4 regions of the uncultured Zoogloea sp. genome follow, and region 3 is predicted to be linked to each of the others. Evidence: predicted binding sites of a transcription regulator. Region 3 holds the regulator's gene; each other region holds the start of a gene.
What was found. Region 3 encodes FliA, which starts transcription of late flagellar genes. Its sites were predicted from a motif close to CTAAAGTTNNNNNNNNNNNNGCCGNTA; they were not measured.
Positions count from the first base shown of each region.

Region 1: a site for FliA is predicted at 1,895-1,921, ahead of motA (flagellar motor stator protein MotA). Genes of this name have one in related genera too.
Region 2: a site for FliA is predicted at 2,090-2,116, ahead of fliD (flagellar filament capping protein FliD). Genes of this name have one in related genera too.
Region 4: a site for FliA is predicted at 2,249-2,275, ahead of Q0672_RS13215 (chemotaxis protein). Genes of this name have one in related genera too.

Region 1 is NZ_CALAYQ010000113.1:21,308-25,890, reverse strand. It holds gene Q0672_RS13305 (diguanylate cyclase) at 1-694, shown strand, start outside; gene flhD (flagellar transcriptional regulator FlhD) at 912-1,229, shown strand; gene flhC (flagellar transcriptional regulator FlhC) at 1,257-1,799, shown strand; gene motA (flagellar motor stator protein MotA) at 1,987-2,838, shown strand; gene motB (flagellar motor protein MotB) at 2,900-3,910, shown strand; gene Q0672_RS13280 (methyl-accepting chemotaxis protein) at 3,964-4,583, shown strand, end outside.
Region 2 is NZ_CALAYQ010000068.1:7,192-11,774, reverse strand. It holds gene Q0672_RS08735 (flagellar protein FliT) at 1-202, opposite strand, end outside; gene fliS (flagellar export chaperone FliS) at 221-634, opposite strand; gene fliD (flagellar filament capping protein FliD) at 656-2,050, opposite strand; gene Q0672_RS08720 (flagellar protein FlaG) at 2,256-2,639, opposite strand; gene Q0672_RS08715 (flagellin) at 2,716-3,540, opposite strand; gene Q0672_RS08710 (glycosyltransferase) at 3,829-4,583, opposite strand, start outside.
Region 3 is NZ_CALAYQ010000070.1:88-4,670, reverse strand. It holds gene flgA (flagellar basal body P-ring formation chaperone FlgA) at 1-192, shown strand, start outside; gene flgM (flagellar biosynthesis anti-sigma factor FlgM) at 284-595, shown strand; gene Q0672_RS08880 (flagella synthesis protein FlgN) at 602-1,078, shown strand; gene motD (flagellar motor protein MotD) at 1,178-2,038, opposite strand; gene Q0672_RS08870 (flagellar motor protein) at 2,042-2,782, opposite strand; gene Q0672_RS08865 (RNA polymerase sigma factor FliA) at 2,803-3,576, opposite strand; gene Q0672_RS08860 (flagellar FleN) at 3,696-4,481, opposite strand; partial or broken gene flhF (flagellar biosynthesis protein FlhF) at 4,483-4,583, opposite strand, start outside.
Region 4 is NZ_CALAYQ010000113.1:2,245-6,827, reverse strand. It holds gene Q0672_RS13225 (fused response regulator/phosphatase) at 1-334, shown strand, start outside; gene Q0672_RS13220 (methyl-accepting chemotaxis protein) at 495-2,174, shown strand; gene Q0672_RS13215 (chemotaxis protein) at 2,338-3,306, shown strand; gene Q0672_RS13210 (chemotaxis protein) at 3,323-4,276, shown strand; gene cheY (chemotaxis response regulator CheY) at 4,292-4,583, shown strand, end outside.

The sequences.
Region 1 (4,583 bases), on a different contig from region 3:
CGGCGTCGATGACTTCATGAACAAGCCGATCAACCCGCGGGTGCTCGCCGCGCGGCTACGTGCGGGCCAGCGGGTGATCCGGCTGCAACAGGAGCTCGATCGTGACCGGGAGGAGATTCGCCGCTTTGCCGCCGAGCTGGCCGTATCCAACCGGCGCCTGCAGGAAGTGGCGCTGACCGATTCGCTGACCGGCTTCCCCAACCGCCGCTACGCCATCGAGCGGATGCAGCAGGAGTGGTCGGTGTCGTCGCGCACCCGCCGCCCGCTGTCGGGGATGGTCATCGACGTGGATCAGTTCAAGACCTACAACGATTCCCACGGCCACGACGTGGGGGATGCGGTGCTGCGGCAGGTGGCGACGTCGATCAAGGGCGCGCTGCGGGCCCAGGACATCGTGGCCCGCACCGGGGGCGACGAGTTCCTGGTGATCTGCCCGGACACCGGGCTGGACGCGGCGCTGGCCTGTGCGGAGCGGGTGCGCTTTGCCGTCGAGAGCGCGCCGCTCACGGTTTCCGGCCAGCCCCTCACGATGTCGGTGAGCATCGGCGTGGCGACCCGCGACACGGTGATGACCGACCCCGACGCGCTGGTGAAGCGTGCTGACCAGGCGCTCTACCTGGCCAAGAACAAGGGGCGCAACCGCATCATGACCGCCCAGTCCCTGCGCCCGGGGCCGCTGATCCCACCCCGCTAGGATCGTCTGGCGCCGATGGTGAAAGCCGTCGCGTGCCTTGTACGCAGGTCAAAATGGCCTACGCAATTGCCCAATTTGGGTGTATGCGTAGGCCATTTTCTTACTTGCGTTTACGTGTTTGCTCCTACGTGATTTTCCGAAGCCCTCGCATGGCGAGAGTTGCCGGTGAACGGCAGAATTTGCCGCAGATAACGACAGGTCTGTCGAGGAGATAAAGATGAACACAAACACGATGCATGACGAGATTCGGGAACTGAATCTGGCCTATCTGATGCTTGCTCAGCAGATGCTGCGCGCCGACCGCGCTGCCGCCATCTACCGCCTGGGAATCGGCGAAGAAGTGGCTGAAGTGCTGGAAGGGTTGAGTTCCGCCCAGGTGCTGCGGATGGCTAATTCGAACATGCTGCTCTGTCAGTTCCGCTTCAACGACACCATGCTGGTCGATCTGCTGTCGTCCCATGGCCGCGAGCGCGGTGCGGCGCATCTGCACGCGGCGATCCTCGCAGCCGGGCGGCCTGTCGCCCATCTGGCCTGATCCGGCCCGCGGCTGAGGGAGACCATCGTGCGAAACAAGAGCGTGCTGCAGGAAGCGCAGGACATCCAGAAGGCGGTCGAGCTGATCCGTCTGGGTGCGCGCATGCAGATGCTTGAAGCCGAGACCGCCCTGAGCCGGGAACGTCTGCTCAAGCTCTACAAGGAAGTAAAGGGCGTCTCGCCCCCGAAGGGCATGCTGCCGTTTTCGACTGACTGGTTCATGTCGTGGCAGCCGAACATCCATGCCTCACTGTTCATGGCCCTGTACCGTTTCGTCCAGACCAACGCGCACCTCGAAGGGCTGGACGCCATCATCCAGGCTTACCGGCTGTACAACGAGCACATCGAATCCTTCGAGATGGAGCAGGTGCTGTCGCTCACCCGGGCCTGGACGCTGATCCGTTTCTTTGACGCCAAGCTGCTGCAACTGGCCCGTTGCACCTGCTGCGGCGGACATTTTGTCTCCCACGGTTTCGACCCGACCCACGATTACGTCTGCGGGCTGTGCCACGTGCCGTCCCGCGCCGGCAAGACCCGGCGGGCCCAGGCGAACGAAGTTGCCATACCCTGACCTCCCTCTCGATTGACGATGAGGTTATGCCGCCGGTTTCGATCAGGCGGCATTTTTTTGCCTGCTTTCGGGTGACGACAGGCTTGCGTCAGGTGCTCAAGTTTCTTCAGGCAGGGCCGATATCGCCGGTGAAGAATAACGGATCCGGCAGGCGCCCCCAGCCTGCCAACCCAATGAGGTTTCGGCGATGTTTCTGATCATCGGCTACGTCATCATCCTGGCGGCGTCCCTCGGTACTTACGCCGTGCACGGCAGTCTGGCGGCCCTGTGGGTTCCGACGGAATACATCGCGATCGTCGGTCTGACCATCGGCGGCTTCGTTGCGGGCAACGGGCCGAAAGCGATCAAGGGCACCATTGCCGCGCTACCGACGATCTTCAAGGGCTCGCCCTACAACAAGGCCTTCTACACCGATGTGCTGTGCATGCTCTACGAGATCCTCGCCAAGGTGCGCAAGGAAGGCCTGATGTCCATCGAAGGCGACATCGAGAACCCCGAAGGCAGCCCGATCCTCTCCAAGTATCCGGCCTTCACGGCCGACCACCACGCGGTGGATTTCCTGTGCGACTACCTGCGGATGATGGTTGGCGGCAACCTCAACGCCTTCGAGATCGAGAACCTGATGGACATCGAGATGGAAACCCACCATCACGAAGCCCATACGCCGGCCCACGTGGTCTCCAAGGTGGGTGACGCGGTGCCGGCCTTCGGTATCGTCGTGGCGGTGATGGGCGTGGTGAACGTGATGGGCTCGGTGGGCCAGCCGCCGGCGGTGCTCGGCAAGATGATCGGCGGCGCGCTGGTGGGGACCTTCCTCGGTATTCTCATCTCCTATGGTTTCGTGGCGCCGGTAGCCGGCCAGCTGGAGCAGAAGGTCGAGGAGGGCGGAAAGATCTACCAGTGCATGAAGGCGGTGCTACTGGCGAGCATGAACGGCTACGCGCCCCAGGTGGCGGTGGAGTTCGGGCGCAAGGTGCTGTTCTCGACCGATCGGCCAGGCTTTGCCGAGCTTGAAGAAGCGATCAAGAGCAAGAAGTGATGCGTGTCCCGGTGATGCGGCGTGATGCGTCGCGGATTCCCTCGCCTGCCGGATCGATGTCATGAGTGACGATACCCAACAGCCAATCGTCGTCAAGAAGATCAAGAAGGGCGGCGGCGGTGCCCACGGTGGCGCGTGGAAGATCGCCTATGCCGACTTCGTGACCGCGATGATGGCCTTCTTCCTGCTGATGTGGCTGCTCGGCTCCACAGCCCAGGGCGACCTGCAGGGGATTGCGGAGTTCTTCAATTCGCCCCTCAAGGTGGCGATGAGCGGAGGTTCGGGCGCGGGTGACGCGACTAGCCCGATTGCGGGCGGCGGGCAGGATCTGACGCGTTCGGTGGGCCAGGTGAAGCGGGGCGATGTGGAAGGTAAGCGATCGCTCAACATCGAGGCTGCCAAGGGGGCGACCAAGCCGTTGGGCGACGACGACGCGGAGGCGATCAAGAAGGCCGAGGAGCGCAAGGAGCGCGCCAAGCTCGAAGACCTGAAGGGGCAGATCGAGGCGATCATCGAGGCGAGCCCAAGCCTGCGGCCGTTCAAGAACCAGCTGTTGCTGGACATCACCACCGAGGGCCTGCGCATCCAGATTGTCGACGAGCAGAACCGGCCGATGTTCGATTCGTCCAGCGCATCGCTAAAGCCCTATACCCAGGAGCTGCTGCGCTCGATCGGCGCGACGCTCAACGGAGTGGATAACAACGTGAGCCTGTCGGGGCATACCGACTCGACGCGCTACGCGGGCGGCGAGCGGGGTTTCTCGAACTGGGAGCTCTCTGCCAACCGCGCCAACGCGTCGCGACGGGAGCTGGTGGCCGGCGGGCTGGCAGAAGGCAAGATGGTCCGGGTGGTCGGCCTTGCCGACACGCTGCCGCTCGATCCCGCCAACCCGGGCGGCCCGATCAACCGACGGATCAGCATCGTCGTGCTCAACAAGCAGGCCGAGGCCGCGCTGCGCGGCGGCAACAAGAAGCTCGAAGTGAATAGCGAAACCGGTGTCGACGTCGGGGATATCCGCGCCGGCCTTGGTGCCGGGCAGGCCATCCGGCTACCCGGCCGCCCTAAAGAATAAGCGTGCTCGTGACGATATGACCGCGACTGCTTCTGATTCTTGCCAATAGGAAAATGAAACCCTCTCGAACCACCGCGATACTCGTCGGCCTTCTGTGGTCGGGCGTGACAGTAGGTGTCACCACCTACTTCCAGGCTGGGGCTGTGGCGACCCTGACGGGGGCCGGCCTGCTCGTGCTCGGGTGGGTTGTGCTGATGCTGCTGGTGTCGGCCGAACCTGCGACGACGGAAGCCCACGGGCGCGCAACCAGCCTTCCGGTCGACGAGCTGGTTGCCATCGAAGGCGTGCTGCGGGAATCGACGCAGGCCTTCCGTGGCCAGCATCTGGCCATCAAGGGCGAGGTGGATCGGGTGCAGGAGATGCTCTCCACTGCCATCGGCACCCTGATGGGGAGCTTTCACGGCCTGCTTGCGGCGACCCAGGCTCAGCAGAACGTGGCTGTCGGCCTCGCGCAGGATGACGAGGATGGCGATGCCGGTTCGCGCTTCGATCTGTTCGTGGCCAACACCTCGTCGGTGATGCAGCGCGTCGTGGATAGCGTGATCCTCAACAGCAAGCTGGGCATGGAGCTGGTCGAGATGACCGACCGCATCTCCCAGCGGGCCAATGACGTGGAAAGCATCCTCGGCGAGATCAGCAGCATCTCCAAGCAGACCAACCTGCTGGCCCTCAA
Region 2 (4,583 bases), on a different contig from region 3:
CAATCTTGCGGGCGCGCTCGTCTTCGGACATGCGTCGGGGGCGGCTGGGGAAGGCCAGGGCCTCTTCGACGCCGATGCGGTCGCGCAGGGAGGCGACCTGCTTTTCAAGACGCGTCAGGCGATCCCAGTCGTTGGCGCGCGCCGCATCCACCATTTCGGTGGAGTAGTTGCTCATCTGTTCCAGGAGGGCGAGGGAACTCATGAAGATGTCTCCGGCAATCTAACGGTCTGCCTGGTCGGAATTGCCGATGGCGGCCCAGGCGTCTTTCAGTTCGGTGAGCAGTTGAGTGACTTCGTCCATCGCGGGCCGGCTGTTGTGCAGGTTAGCGTAGAGAAGTCGCTGTGTCATGTAGTCGTAAAGGGAAGCGAGGCGCTGGGCGAGTTCGCCGCCGGCCTCGTAGTCGAGACTGACCTTGAGTCCGTTCAGGATGATTTCGATGGCCTTCGAGATCGCCGTGCCCTTGCCGGGGACGTCCTTGTTCTCGAGGGCGATGGCGGCCGTCCCGACCTGCAGGATGGCGCCGTCGAAAAGCATGAGGATCAACTTGTGGGGGTCGGCGGTGGAAACGCCGGTTTCGACGCCTACTGCGCTGTAGGCAGCAGCGCCGCGACGGGCCGCGAGTCCAAACGACATGTAGTTGCTCTCCGGTCGGGGTTAGTTGCTGGCCATGCTGCTGAGAAGGCTCAACTGCTGTGACAGGTAACTGCTGGTGGTCGTCATGCTGGTCATGCTGGTGTCGAGCGCGGTGAACTTGGCGCGGTAGGTCTTTTCGATCATGGTCAGGCGCGTCTCGAAGGCGTCGATCTGATTGCCCATGGATTTGATGCTGCTGTTCAGGCCGTCGGTGCGGCTGGCGATCACCCCGTTGCTGGCAAGCAGGTTGGTGGTGGTCGTCTTCATCGTGCTGCCGAAGGCGCCGATCACTGCGGCGGTGGCCGAAAAGTTGGCGCTGGCCGCCTTGTCGAACTTGGCGCTGTCGATCTTCAGGCTGCCGTCGGTCTGAAAGGCGATGCCGATGTCGCTGAGGGTCTTGTAGGTGGCGCCGCTCAGGGACGCGGGAACGCTGCCGATGGTGTTGCGCACCTGGGACTGGATGCTGCGCAGGGTCGAGTCGCCGTTGAGCACGGCAGCCGTCTTGGTGCTGGCGTTGTAGGCGCCCAGGTTTTTCAGCGAGGTGTTGAGGCTGTTGTAGGCGTTGATGAAGGTGTCGAGCTTGCTCTTCAGGTCGGTGTTGTCGCGGGTGACGGAGAGGGTGGTGGTGCCGGTCTTGGTGAGCTCGAGGTTCACCCCGTCAATGGCGTTGGTGATCGAGTTGCCGCTGGTGGCGATCGACACGCCCTGGATCTTCACCGCCGCGTCGCTGGCGGCAAGGGTCTGGTTGAAGGCGCTGGAGGCGGCGATCGGCGAGCCCGGTGCGGCAGCGTCGATGAAGGTGGCGGTGCCGCCGATGGTCACCGCGTTGGCGGTGCCGCCGGACGTGGCGGTGAGCAGCAGGTTCTGCTTGCCGCTGGTGTCGGTGACGATGGAGGCGCTCACGCCGGGCTCGGCCTTGTTGATGGCGTCGCGCACGGCCGCCAGGGTGTTCTGGCTGCTTTCCAGGGTGACGGTGGTGGTCGTGCTGCCCTTGGTGAAGGTGAGCGTGCGGCTGCTGTCGGTGCCGAAATCGAGCGCCGCGTCGCCGGCGGCGAAGGTCTTGCCCAGCGCGTAGCGCTGGCTGGTGGCCAGGGCGGTGACTTCGAGGGAGTAGCTGCCGGCAACGGCCGAGCTGGTCGTTGTTGCCGTTGCGATGGTCGAATCGGCAAGAGTTGCCTTATAGGCGGACAAAGATGCCGTTGCCGTGCTGCCGGTTGCCGGTGTCAGTGCCTTGGCGGCGGTCTGCAGGGTGGACAGGGCGCTCTTGAGCGTGCCGAGGGCGGAGATCTTCGATTCGTAGCTGCTCTGGCGCGACTGGAGTTTCGTAAGGGGCTGTTTTTCAACAGACATCAGCGAACTGACGAGCGATTCGACGTTGATTCCCGAGCCGACTCCAGCTGATGAGATTGTGGCCATGATGGACCCCTTGTGGTGCGGTGAAGCGATTGACGGAAATTACGACCGCACCCCGGAAAACTTGAGTGTGGTCGCGTGTTGTCAGTTGGAATGCATTAGTTGTGCCAGGTTCAGCTGTCCGGCATGCGGCGGCAAAAAAAATCCCACCGCGAGGGTGGGATCAAATCTGCGCCAGGGGAGGGTCTGGCGGCTTGGGGTGTCCGGATCAGGCCTGCTGCTTGACGAGCAGTCCCTGCAATTTGTCGAGCGCCTTGGCGATGGCCAGCACCTCTTCCGACGGAATCTGCCGAATGAGCTTTTTGGACTCGGTGTCCACCACCTTGACGATGGAGACGCCCAGGTCTTCGTCGATGGAGAACTGCAGGCTGTTGGCGGTCTGCTTGATGACGTCCTGGATCTGCTTGACCGCCTGGTTGAGTTGTTCGTTGCTCGGGGGCGCGACCTTGCCGGTCTGGGCGGTGCTCTGGGATGCCTGAACCGCACCGGTGCTTGCGGCGTTCTCGGTTGCACGGGAGGCGCCGGCGCCCGTCGAGGCATTGACGGGTGGCACATACTGCGCGCTGCTTGTGCCGACTGGCTGGATGCTCATGCTCATCTCCCCCTTGTGCTGGCGGCGCCGCCGCCCTGTGGGCGGCCGCGCACGTCAGGGTTACGTCTGTATCGCGTTACTGGAGCAGGGACAGCACGTTGTTCGGCATGCTGTTGGCCTGCGAGACCATCGCGGTGCCTGCCTGCTGGAGGATCTGGGCGCGGGTCATGTTGGCGGTTTCCTTCGCGAAGTCGGCATCCATGATCCGGCCGCGGGACGCCTGGGCGTTTTCGGAGGCAACCGACAGGGTCTGCACGACCGAGCTGAAGCGGTTCTGAACGGCACCCCAGGTGGCGCGGGCGGTGTTCAGGTTGTTGAGCTGGGTGTCAATGCTTGCGATCGCTGCGGTGGCGGCGCCAACGCTCGTCACGGCGCCGGATACGGCGGCGGACACGCCGGACAGGGAAACCGCGCTGCCCTGGACTGTGATGGTGTCGGTGGTGGCATTGCCGGCGCCAACCTGGAAAGTCACGGCAGACGACAGGTTGAGCACGTTCTGGCCGTTGAAGGTGGTGCCGCCGACGACGCGCTGGATTTCCTGTTGCAGCTGCTGGAATTCGGTGTCGAGGTTGGCCTGGTCACCCGAGGTGTAGGTGCCGTTGGCAGCCTGGACGGCCAGTTCGCGCATCCGCTGCAGGTTGTCGGTGACGGCCTGCATCGCCGATTCGGCGGTCTGCGCCATCGAGATGCCGTCGTTGGCGTTGCGGATCGCAACGTCGAAGCCCTTGGCCTGGGAGTTCATGCGGTCGGCAATCGCCAGACCGGCAGCATCGTCCTTTGCGCTATTGACGCGCAGGCCTGACGACAGGCGTTGAACCGAGGTCGCCAGGCTGGCCTGGGACGTGGAAAGGTTGCGTTGCGCATTCAGCGACATCGCATTGGTGTTGATAGTGGCAGCCATTTTGGTTCTCCTTAATTCCGTTCAAGATAAGCGACGAGGCTTAACTTTGGTTCGCCTTGCCCGGTGTGTGTAAGGCAACCGCCGTTGAATTCATTAACGGAGTTGGCTGGCGCTACTTTAGAAGAAATGTTGACATTTTCGTTTTTGTGTGCTTTGCATTTTTTCTGCGGATTACCGCTTGGCTTTTGATAGCGGCTCAGAAAATCAAAGCTTTAGCACCAAAAATCACGAACCGGCGCGGTTTTCCGGCCGGTTGTCGATATGCTTTTGGGGTGGGGGCGATGCCCTTCAGGGTCCGTAGGCCGCAAACCAGCTTGTGGCGTGGTTTTCGAGGATGTAGCCGTCGCGCACCCAGGCCTGCAGCAGGTGCCCGGCGTGCTGCAGCGCGGCAGGGTCGGCGAGCTGTTCGCGGATCGTGCTGATCCACTTTTCGGGTTCGTTGGGCAGGCGGGTGACCGGGGCGTTCTGGTAGGGATAGATGTCGGTGCAGATCACCGGCCAGCCCATCGCGCCGTATTCGAGCAGGCGCAGGTTGCTCTTGCACTCGTTGAAGGCGTGGATTTCGAGCGGGGCGATGGCCAGGTTGAGGTCGAGCCGGGCCAGGGCCTGGGGATAGGTTCGGAAATCCTGCACGAAGCCGTGGGATTCGCGGACGAAGGGCTTGAGGGGCTCGGGGCACATGCCCATGAAGATCCAGTCCACCTCGTCGGCCAGGGCTTCGACCACCGGGTAGATGAGTTCCAGATCGCCCAGATGCTGCTGGGCGCCGGCCCAGCCGACGCGGGGCTTCTTGCGCGGCAGGCGCGGCGGGGCGACGTCGTTCCAGAGGGCGCCTTCAAGGCAGTTGGGCATGATCCGGATGTCGCCGATCATGTCGGCGCAGATGTCGGCCAGCGGGCGGGTGCTGACCACCAGCCGGTCGGCGAGGCCGAGGGTGCGGCGCAGGCGCGGGCGGGCGTCCTTGAAGCCGGCCTTGTAGAAGGAGTTCTTCTTGGGCAGCGCGGTGATGAGGTCGTCGATGGTGATGATGCGCCGCACCTGGG
Region 3 (4,583 bases):
CAGCAGCCGGCGGTAATGCAGGGCCAGCCGGTCAAGGTCGTCTCCGGCGGTGCCGGATTCCAGGTGGCCAACGACGGCGTGGCCCTCAGTTCGGCCGCCAACGGCCAGGCCGCCCAGGTGCGCCTGTCGAACGGGCAGGTCGTGCGGGGCATCGCCCGCAGCGGAGGCGTAGTCGAAATCACGCTGCCATGAAACCGCACCCATCCCGAAGGACTCCAATGGGTTAAAGTTTCATCTCCACGAGTCGTATACCCAGTCGACTTATGGATGAAAGGGCAATGCCGTGAAGATCGATAACTCTGTCAAAGCGACCAGCAATCTGCCGTCCGGCGAAGGCCGCGCACGTGCTGCCAAGGAATCACCGAAGACTCAGGATTCCGCGGGTGGCGAACGGGTCGAACTGTCGTCCCTCTCTGCACGCCTGCAGCAGATGGAAGAAACCATCGCCAACACCCCCGTGGTGGATAGCGCGAAGGTGGACGAGATCAAACAGGCGATGAGCGAAGGGCGCTTCAAGGTGGACACCGAAAAGGTGGCCGACGGCCTCATCGACAGCGTGCGTCAGATGCTGAACGCACAAACCGCCAAGGCGTAAGCGGGCATGGCCGTCGATCCCGGCTTCCACGCTCGCCTTGCCCAGCTCATCCAGGACGAGCGCCGCGGCATGCGCGGCTTCGTCGCCCTGCTTGAGCGGGAAGAGGCCTTGCTGGTGCACAGCCAGATTGACGCACTCGCTCTGCTTGCCGAAGAAAAGACCGCGCTCTACCGCGCCCTCCAGCGCCTGTCCGACGACCGGGTGGTGATGTTTGCCCGCCTCGGCGCGAAGGTCACGAACGAGAACATCCGCATCGTGCTCGCCAGCAATCCCGAGGCCCTCACTGCCTGGGAAGACGTGGTTGCCCTGGCCGAAGAAGCCAAGGAACGCAACCGGGTCAATGGCCAGCTGATCACCCAGCGCCTGCAGAACAACCAGCAGGCCCTCACGACCCTCCTCGCCGCCGCGGAACACCCGCAGATCTACGGCCCGGACGGTCAGTCCCGCCCCACTGCCGGCAGCCGCCACTTCGGTTCGGTCTGATCCGCCCGGCGGATCGTCTTCAGCAATTTCATCCAGCCTCGGGTTTGATCGCCGCCCGGCGTTGTTGCGTCCAGGCGCGGCAAGACGCGGAGCCTAGCCCTACTGCGCCGGCTGGGGCTTTGCTTCGGCCTCGGGCGCAACCGGCACCGGCGGTGCCGCATCGGATGGCAGGATCGAATCGGCGATGCCGGACGCCCTCACCTTCGGCTGCACCTCAGGCTCGACCACCCGCGATTCGATCAGGATCGTCACCCGCCGGTTGCGGGCCCGCCCCTCGGGCGTGAGGTTGTCGGCCACCGGACGCTGGTCGCCGTATCCGGCAGCCGTCAGCCGCGCTGGCCGTACGCCGCTTTCCACAAACAGTCGCACCACGCTCGACGCCCGCACGGCCGAGAGCTCCCAGTTGGAGGGGAAAGCCGCGGTGGCGATGGGAATCGTATCGGTGTGACCTTCGACGGTGATCGGAAACTCAGCCGGCGCCACCACCTGCCCCACCGCCCGCAGGGCCGTGACGGCATCGCGACCGAGCTGGGCCTCGCCGGGGTTGAACAGCACGCTGGCGTTGATCTCGACGGTGATGCCGAAGGCGCCCTCGGTCACCCGCACCTGGCCATCGGCCACCAGTGGGGCGAGCACCTTGCGGATCTCCTCGGCCATGTTCTTGACCCGCTCGGCCTTGGCCTTGCGCGCCTCTTCCACTTCGGGGCTGGGCGGCGGACTGCTTGGGCGGATCGACGGAATCGGGGCGGACGACATCTGGGCGTTGTTGGACTGCACGCCGAGCTTGCGGAAGGCGTTCACCACCGAATCGGACATGATCCGGTACTTGCCCTCGTTGATGGACGAGAGCGAATACATCACCACGAAGAAGGCAAACAGCAGGGTGATGAAGTCGGCGTAGGAGACGAGCCAGCGCTCGTGGTTCTCGTGCTCGTCCTCGTGCTTGCGGCGCCGCGCCATGGCCTACCCCGCGTAGCCCTTGAGGCGGCTCTCGATGATGCGCGGGTTGTCGCCGTTGGCAATGCCGACCAGGCCATCCACCAGCATCTCGCGCATTGAGGTGAGGGTGCCGATCACGCCGAGCAGCTTCTTCGAGACAGGCAGGAAGATCAGGTTGGCCGAGCCGACGCCGTAGATGGTCGCCACAAAGGCCACCGCGATGCCGGAGCCGAGCTTGGAGGGATCCGAGAGGTTTTCCATCACGTGGATGAGGCCCATCACCGCGCCCAGGATGCCGATGGTCGGCGCGTAGCCGCCGGCGGCTTCCCAGATCTTGGCGCCCAGCTTCATCTGGCCTTCCCAGGTGTCGATCTCGACCTCGAGCACCTCGCGCAGGCGATCGGGTTCGACGCCATCCACCAGCAGCTGAAGGCCCTTCTGGATGAACGGATCGTCGATGGCGGGGATCTGGCTTTCGAGGGCCAGCAGGCCTTCCTTGCGGGCCACGTTGCTCCAGCGGACCACCTCGGCGATCAGCGCATCGTGATCCAGCCTGGGCGGCACGAAGACCCAGCGGACCATCTGCATGCCCAGCCGGAAGACCTTGAGCGAGCTTTGCAGCATCACCGCGCCGAGGGTGCCGCCGATGACGATGAGGAAGGCCGTCGGCTGGATCAACGAGCCGACGTGACCACCCTCGAGCACCTGCCCGACGAGGATCGCGGCCAGCGCGAGGGTGATGCCGATCAGGCTGATGCTGTCCATGGAAACGCCCCGGGCCCGGTTCAGCCGGCGGCCGGGCGACGGCCGCGGCCGCGGCCCTCACCCTTGGCCTTGGGCGCCGTCTGGATCGCGCCGGAGATGCGCGAGCGCAGGCGGGCGATGGCCTGGCTGTGGAGCTGGCACACGCGGGATTCGGAGACGCCGAGCACCTCGCCGATTTCCCGCAGGTTCATGTCCTGTTCGTAGTAGAGGCCCATCACGGTCTTCTCCCGCTCGGGCAGGTCGTCGATGGCCTTGATCAGCACGTCGCGCATGTTGCTGTCGAGGAGCAGCGTGAGCGGGTCATTGCCCTCGAGGGTGATGTGGCGTTCGAGGTAGTCGTCGTCGCCCTCGCCGCTGAAATCCTCGAAGTACACCAGCTGGTAGCCACGAGCCTCCTGCAGCATGTGCTGGTATTCGGCCAGGGGCACGCCAAGGGAATCGGCCAGCTCGGCCTCGGTCGGATGCCGCCCGTTGGCCTGTTCGAGCTGATGCACCGCCGCCTCGATGCGCCGCATGTCCCGGCGCAGGCTGCGCGGCAGCCAGTCGTTCTCGCGCAGGCCGTCGAGCATCGAGCCGCGGATGCGCTGCACCGCGTAGGTCTCGAACTGCGCGCCGAGGCCTTCTTCGTAGCGGTTGATGGCGTCGAGCAGGCCCAGCATGCCGTTCTGGATGATGTCTTCCACCTGCACGCTGGCCGGCAGCTTGGCCATCAGGTGATAGGCAATGCGCTTGACCAGCGGCGCGTACTGGACGACGAGTTGCTCTTTATCGAGGGTGCCGGAAGCGGTGTACATCTTTCGTCTGCTTTCTGGTCGGGTTTTGGAGTCGCGCGGCGCTCACACTACTCATCGGCAACGATAGGCTTTCATGCAGCCGACGACACAAGATTTCACAATTTCACTTTTTGCCGATTTCAACCAGCCACGCCGGCCTGGGACGACCAGGCGCGCAGACGGCGGATGAAGGCCTGGGCACCCTCGGCCGGATGACGGGCACCGAGGGGCGTGGTCATGGCGTCGGCCAGGGGGTCGCGCTCCACCTCGCCGCGCCACACCAGGGGCAGCCCCACGTGACGGGCGGTGAAGTCGTTGAGGCTGGCGAAGAGCGCGGTGGCGTCGGCCCGGTCGCGGGCGCCGCTGACGGCGATCTCCAGTGATCCGGCGCCGGCAGCGGCGAGGCCCTTGATCCACTGGCAGGCACCGCGAGCACCCACACCGCTCGCCTCCACCACCAGCAGGCGACGGCCGGCAGCGCGGGCGAAGGGAGTGAGGCTGCGCACGTCGCCGACGGTGTGGATCGCCAGCAGGTCGGCACGGCGCTGGAGTTCGGCGATGCCGGCTTCGAGGCGGGCGTGCTGGGTTTCGTCGAGGAGCGGCACGGCCAGCACGGTGGCGGCAGCGGGCACGACCCACAGCCCGTCGGCCACTTCGCGCATGGTCTCGGTCACGTCGTGCTGCCCTTGCAGGGCGCCCAGCAGGTCGCCGCCGTCGGGGTAGCCGAAGGCCGCCAGCAGGGAGCCGCGGTCGGGCGCGTGTTCGTCGATGGCCACCACCCGGCGGGCCCCTTCGGTGAGGGCGGTGAGGGTCTGGACAGCCAGGTCCCGCGGCGAGCGGCCCGAGGTGAACAAGGCCACCACGGCCGACGGGGTGCGGCGGAACAGGCGGCGAAGGCCGGCGGCCTGATCGGAGGCGTGCAGCATCTCAAAGCCCTCCGCGCAGCTGGGCCACCCCGGTCTGCCCCGCGTTGGCCATCATCAGGCCGGCTTCGAGGGGGTCGAGCCGAAAGGGCGAGTTGGCCGGCA
Region 4 (4,583 bases), on a different contig from region 3:
GGCGGAGGGCATGGACGTGTTTCTCGAGGAGCGCTCCCGCCGGCTTTCGCGGCTGGCGGTGGGGGCGGTCGAGTTCGAACTGACCCTGCGTCAGAGCCTCGACCGGGCGCCGATGCTGCACATCGGCTGCGTCGATACCGGCCCCGGTTTCGACCACGAGCAGCAGGTGGCGGAGGCCATGCGCGAGCCGACCACCGAAGAAATGCTCAAGGGCCACGGCCGCGGCATTCCGCTGCTGCTGCGGGTCTGCGAGGAAGTGCGCTACAGCGGTTCCGGCAACCGGGTGGACGTGGTCTTCCGCCTTGCCGAACGGGGCGCCGACGGGCTCAAGTAGCTCCGGCGGCGTCTCTCCTGTCGGTCTCCCTTAAGTTCCCCGGGGGCCTGTCGATAAGAACGTCGATATTGTGGGCTGCCCAACCGGGCTGCCCGTCGAGTTGCCGGTAGCCCGCTGCGCTGTCCGGTCATCGTTCGAGACAGGGGAGTGGCCGGACATCATGCGAGTTCAACTTGTTTCAGGCGCCATCGGACTGTGCGCAGCCATTGGTGCCGCGGGAGCCGGGCTGGCCTTCGGGGCTCCGCTGACGGCCGGCTTCGTGGGCGTGAGCGTGGCCCTCGGGGTCTTCATCGGCGTGGCGACGATCATGGCCTGTCGGGTGCTGTTCGTGCAGCCCCTGGGCGAGATGCGTGACACCATCCGGGCGATGCAACGGGATGGCGACCTTTCCCGCCGCGCGCCGGTCTCCGGTGGCCAGGTGGGTGAAGTCGAGCTTGTCTTCAACGAGCTGATCGAGAGCCTGCAGGGCATCGTCGGCAAGGTGATCTTCGACACCCAGCGGGTGTATGAGGCGGCCGACCTGCTGTCGGGCTACGCCGGCCGGGTGGCGGAAGGCTCCTCCGGGCAGCGCGACGCGGCCGAGAGCATGGCCGTGGCGATCGAGCAGATGACCGCCGGCGTCAATGCGGTGGCCGACCACGCCAGCCAGACGGCGGCCAACGCCCAGGCGGCGCGGGAGCTGTCGGTGCAAGGCGGCGAGGTGGCGACCAGCGCCTCGCGGGAGATCGAGCGCATCGCCGCCTCGGTGGCCGATTCGGCCCGGGTGATCGCCTCGCTGGGCGAGCGCTCCGAGGCCATCAGCGGCATCGTCAAGGTGATCCACGAGATTGCCGACCAGACCAACCTGCTGGCGCTCAATGCAGCGATCGAAGCCGCCCGGGCCGGCGAGCAGGGGCGTGGCTTCGCGGTGGTGGCCGATGAAGTGCGCAAGCTTGCCGAACGCACCTCGTCGGCGACCCGGGAGATCGGCGGCATGATCTCGGCGATCCAGTCCGAGACCAAGAGCGCCATCGCAGCCATCGACGTGGGCAGCGTGCAGGCCCACGCCGGGGCCGACCTGGCCCGTCGGGCAGCAAGCTCGCTGGACCAGATCAACCAGGGCGCGCTGCAGACGATGGAGAAGATCGACGCGATCGCCGTCGCCATCACCACCCACAGCCACGAGGCCGAGCAGATCGCCGGCCACGTGCGGCAGATCATGGAGATGGCCGGCCACAACTCGGAAGGCGCGCGGGAAACCCTCTCCGAGGCCACCAGCCTGCGTGATCTGGCGGTGAACCTGAAGGAGATCCGCCGCGTCTTCAAGCTCGGCCCCGCGGGCGAACAGGCGATGGTGGTGCACAAGAAGATGCCCGACATCGTCCGCGATGCATCCCGGCAGATCAGCGAGATGCTCGAGCGGGCGGTCGCCAGCGGGCAGATCAGCGAGGCCGACCTGTTCGACGAAGCCTACAAGCCGATCCCCAGCACCCGTCCGCAGAAATACAGCACCCGCTTCGATGCGCTCACCGACCGGCTCTTCCCCAGCCTCCAGGAGCGCCTGCTGGACGGCAATGGCGAGGTGGTCTACGCCATCGGCACCGACCGCAACGGCTATGTGCCGACCCACAACAAGCGCTTCTGCCAGCCGCTCACCGGCGACTACAACAAGGACATCGTGGGCAGCCGGACCAAGCGGATCTTCGACGATCCGGTGGGCAAGCAGTGCGGCAAGAACCAGATGCCCTTCCTGATCCAGACCTACCGCCGGGATACCGGCGAGATCATGCACGACATCTCTGCGCCGATTTACGTGAACGGCCGCCACTGGGGCGGTTTCCGGATCGGTTACAGGGCCTGACGCGCGGTGCGGCATGACGCGTCCTGCGGGCGCGCGCGGGTGATGCGGCCGCTCTCGAAGAGGCGCTTCCCAGCCTCAAGATTATTCTTACCCCGCCGATATTTATTTCAAGTCGAAGCTTGCCCCATCAGGGTGGCAGGCGGTCCACGACGGAGATCGAGTGATGTCGGAACTTCTCAAGAACATTGACGCGCGTACCCGGCTGGCGGGCACCAACAAGCTGGAAATCCTGCTGTTCACCCTTGGCCTGGATTCACGCACCGGCCGGCGCGAGACGTTCGGTATCAACGTCTTCAAAGTGCGCGAGGTGATGCGCACCCCGCCGATCACCGCCGCGCCGGAAATGCCTTCTTCAGTCGAAGGGATGGTCAGCCTGCGGGGCGTGCTGGTGCCGGTGGTTGACCTGGCCAAGTATGCCGGGATGGGCATCGACACCCCCCGCGACATCATGATCGTCACCGAATACAACGGGCACACCCAGGGCTTCCTGGTCGAGGCGGTGGATACCATCCTGCGCCTCGACTGGTCGCAGATGCGTGTGCCGCCCGACATGCTCACCGCCAACCTGGGCGGGCTGGTCACCGCGGTGACCGAGCTGCCTGGCCCCAAGCTGGTGATGCTGCTGGATGTGGAGAAGGTGCTCTCCGAGACCACCCGCTACGACGACGAGTTCCTGTTCAAGGGCATCGAACCGATCGTGGCGGACGAGCCGGTCACGGTCTATTTTGCAGATGACTCGTCGGTGGCCCGCAAGCAGATCGAGCGGACTCTCGACGCTCTTGGCGTGCGCTACGTGGGTTCGGTCAATGGCCGTCAGGCGTGGGATGAGCTTGAGAAACTCGCCTCCTACGCCAGCAGCAGCGGGCGCAAGGTCAAGGACATGCTGGCCCTGATCCTCACCGATGTGGAGATGCCCGAGATGGACGGCTACATCCTCACCAAGCGGATCAAGACCGATCCACGCTTTGAAGGCGTGCCGGTCATCATGCATTCGTCCCTGTCGGGCATGTCCAACCAGCAGCTCGGCCGTTCGGTCGGGGTGGATGAATACGTGGCCAAATTCGAACCGCAGCGGCTGGCGGAGGTCCTGCGCCGCCTGATCACGCAGCACAGTGCGGCCAAGGCCGCGTGAGCGAAAGAGGAGCGAGATGAACATGGATCGTGTCGATCGCGGGTTGCTGGAGTCGGTGGACGCCAGGACCAAGCTGGCGGGTTCGAACCGCATGGAAATCCTGCTGTTCTCGCTGGGAACCCAGGAGATTTTCGGGATCAACGTGTTCAAGGTCCGCGAGGTGTCCCGGGCGCCCTTCATCACCAAGGCCCCCAACATGCCGGCCGGCGTGGAAGGGCTGATCTCGCTGCGGGGCAACGTGATCCCCGTGCTGGCCCTCGCCAAGGTGATGGACATTGCCGTGCCGGGCGAGCCCCTGGGCGGCTCGATGATGGTCACCGAATACAGCAAGCGCACCCTGGGCTTCCTGGTGCACGAGGTGGATCGCATCATCCGCGTCGAATGGGACAAGGTCCGCGCGCCGGACAACGTCACCTCCAGCGGCCATCACTTCATCACCGCCATCACCGAGCTGCAGGACGGCAAGCTGGTGTCCATCCTCGATGTGGAAACCATCCTGGCAAGCACCTTCGGCGAGGCCGTGGTCGGCCAGATCCATCCCCTCGAAGGTGCCCACGACGTGAACATCTTCTTCGTGGATGACTCCGCGGTGGCCCGCAAGAAGATCGCCGAAACCCTCGACAAGCTGGGGGTGCGTCACAAGCACGCCCTCAACGGGCTGGAAGCCTGGACCCGTCTCGAAGGCATGGCGAGCCACGCCCAGCAGCGCGGCATCGACCTGCGCGAGGAGGTCAATCTGATCCTGGTGGACGCCGAGATGCCCGAGATGGACGGCTACGTGCTCACCCGCAACATCAAATCGGATGCCCGCTTCGAAGGCATTCCGGTTGTCATGCACTCGTCCCTGTCGTCCGAAGCCAATCGGGCGATGGGCAAGAGTGTCGGTGTCGATTCCTACGTCGCCAAGTTCGACGCCGACGTCCTGGCTGAAACCCTGCGCCCCCTGCTGATGCGTTCCTGCCGGGACTGAACGGAGATCAACAACATGTCGGACCCCAAGATGAAATTTCTCGTAGTCGATGACTTTTCCACCATGCGGCGCATCGTCCGCAACCTGCTCAAGGAGCTCGGTTTCACCAACGTGGACGAGGCCGAGGACGGGCAGATCGCGCTGCAGAAGCTCAACTCGCTGCCCTTCGATTTCGTGGTGACGGACTGGAACATGCCCAACATGGACGGCCTCACCTTGCTGCAGAACATCCGTGCCACGCCGGCCCTGAAGCACCTGCCGGTGCTGATGATCACCGCCGAAGCGAAGAAGGAAAACATCATCGCGG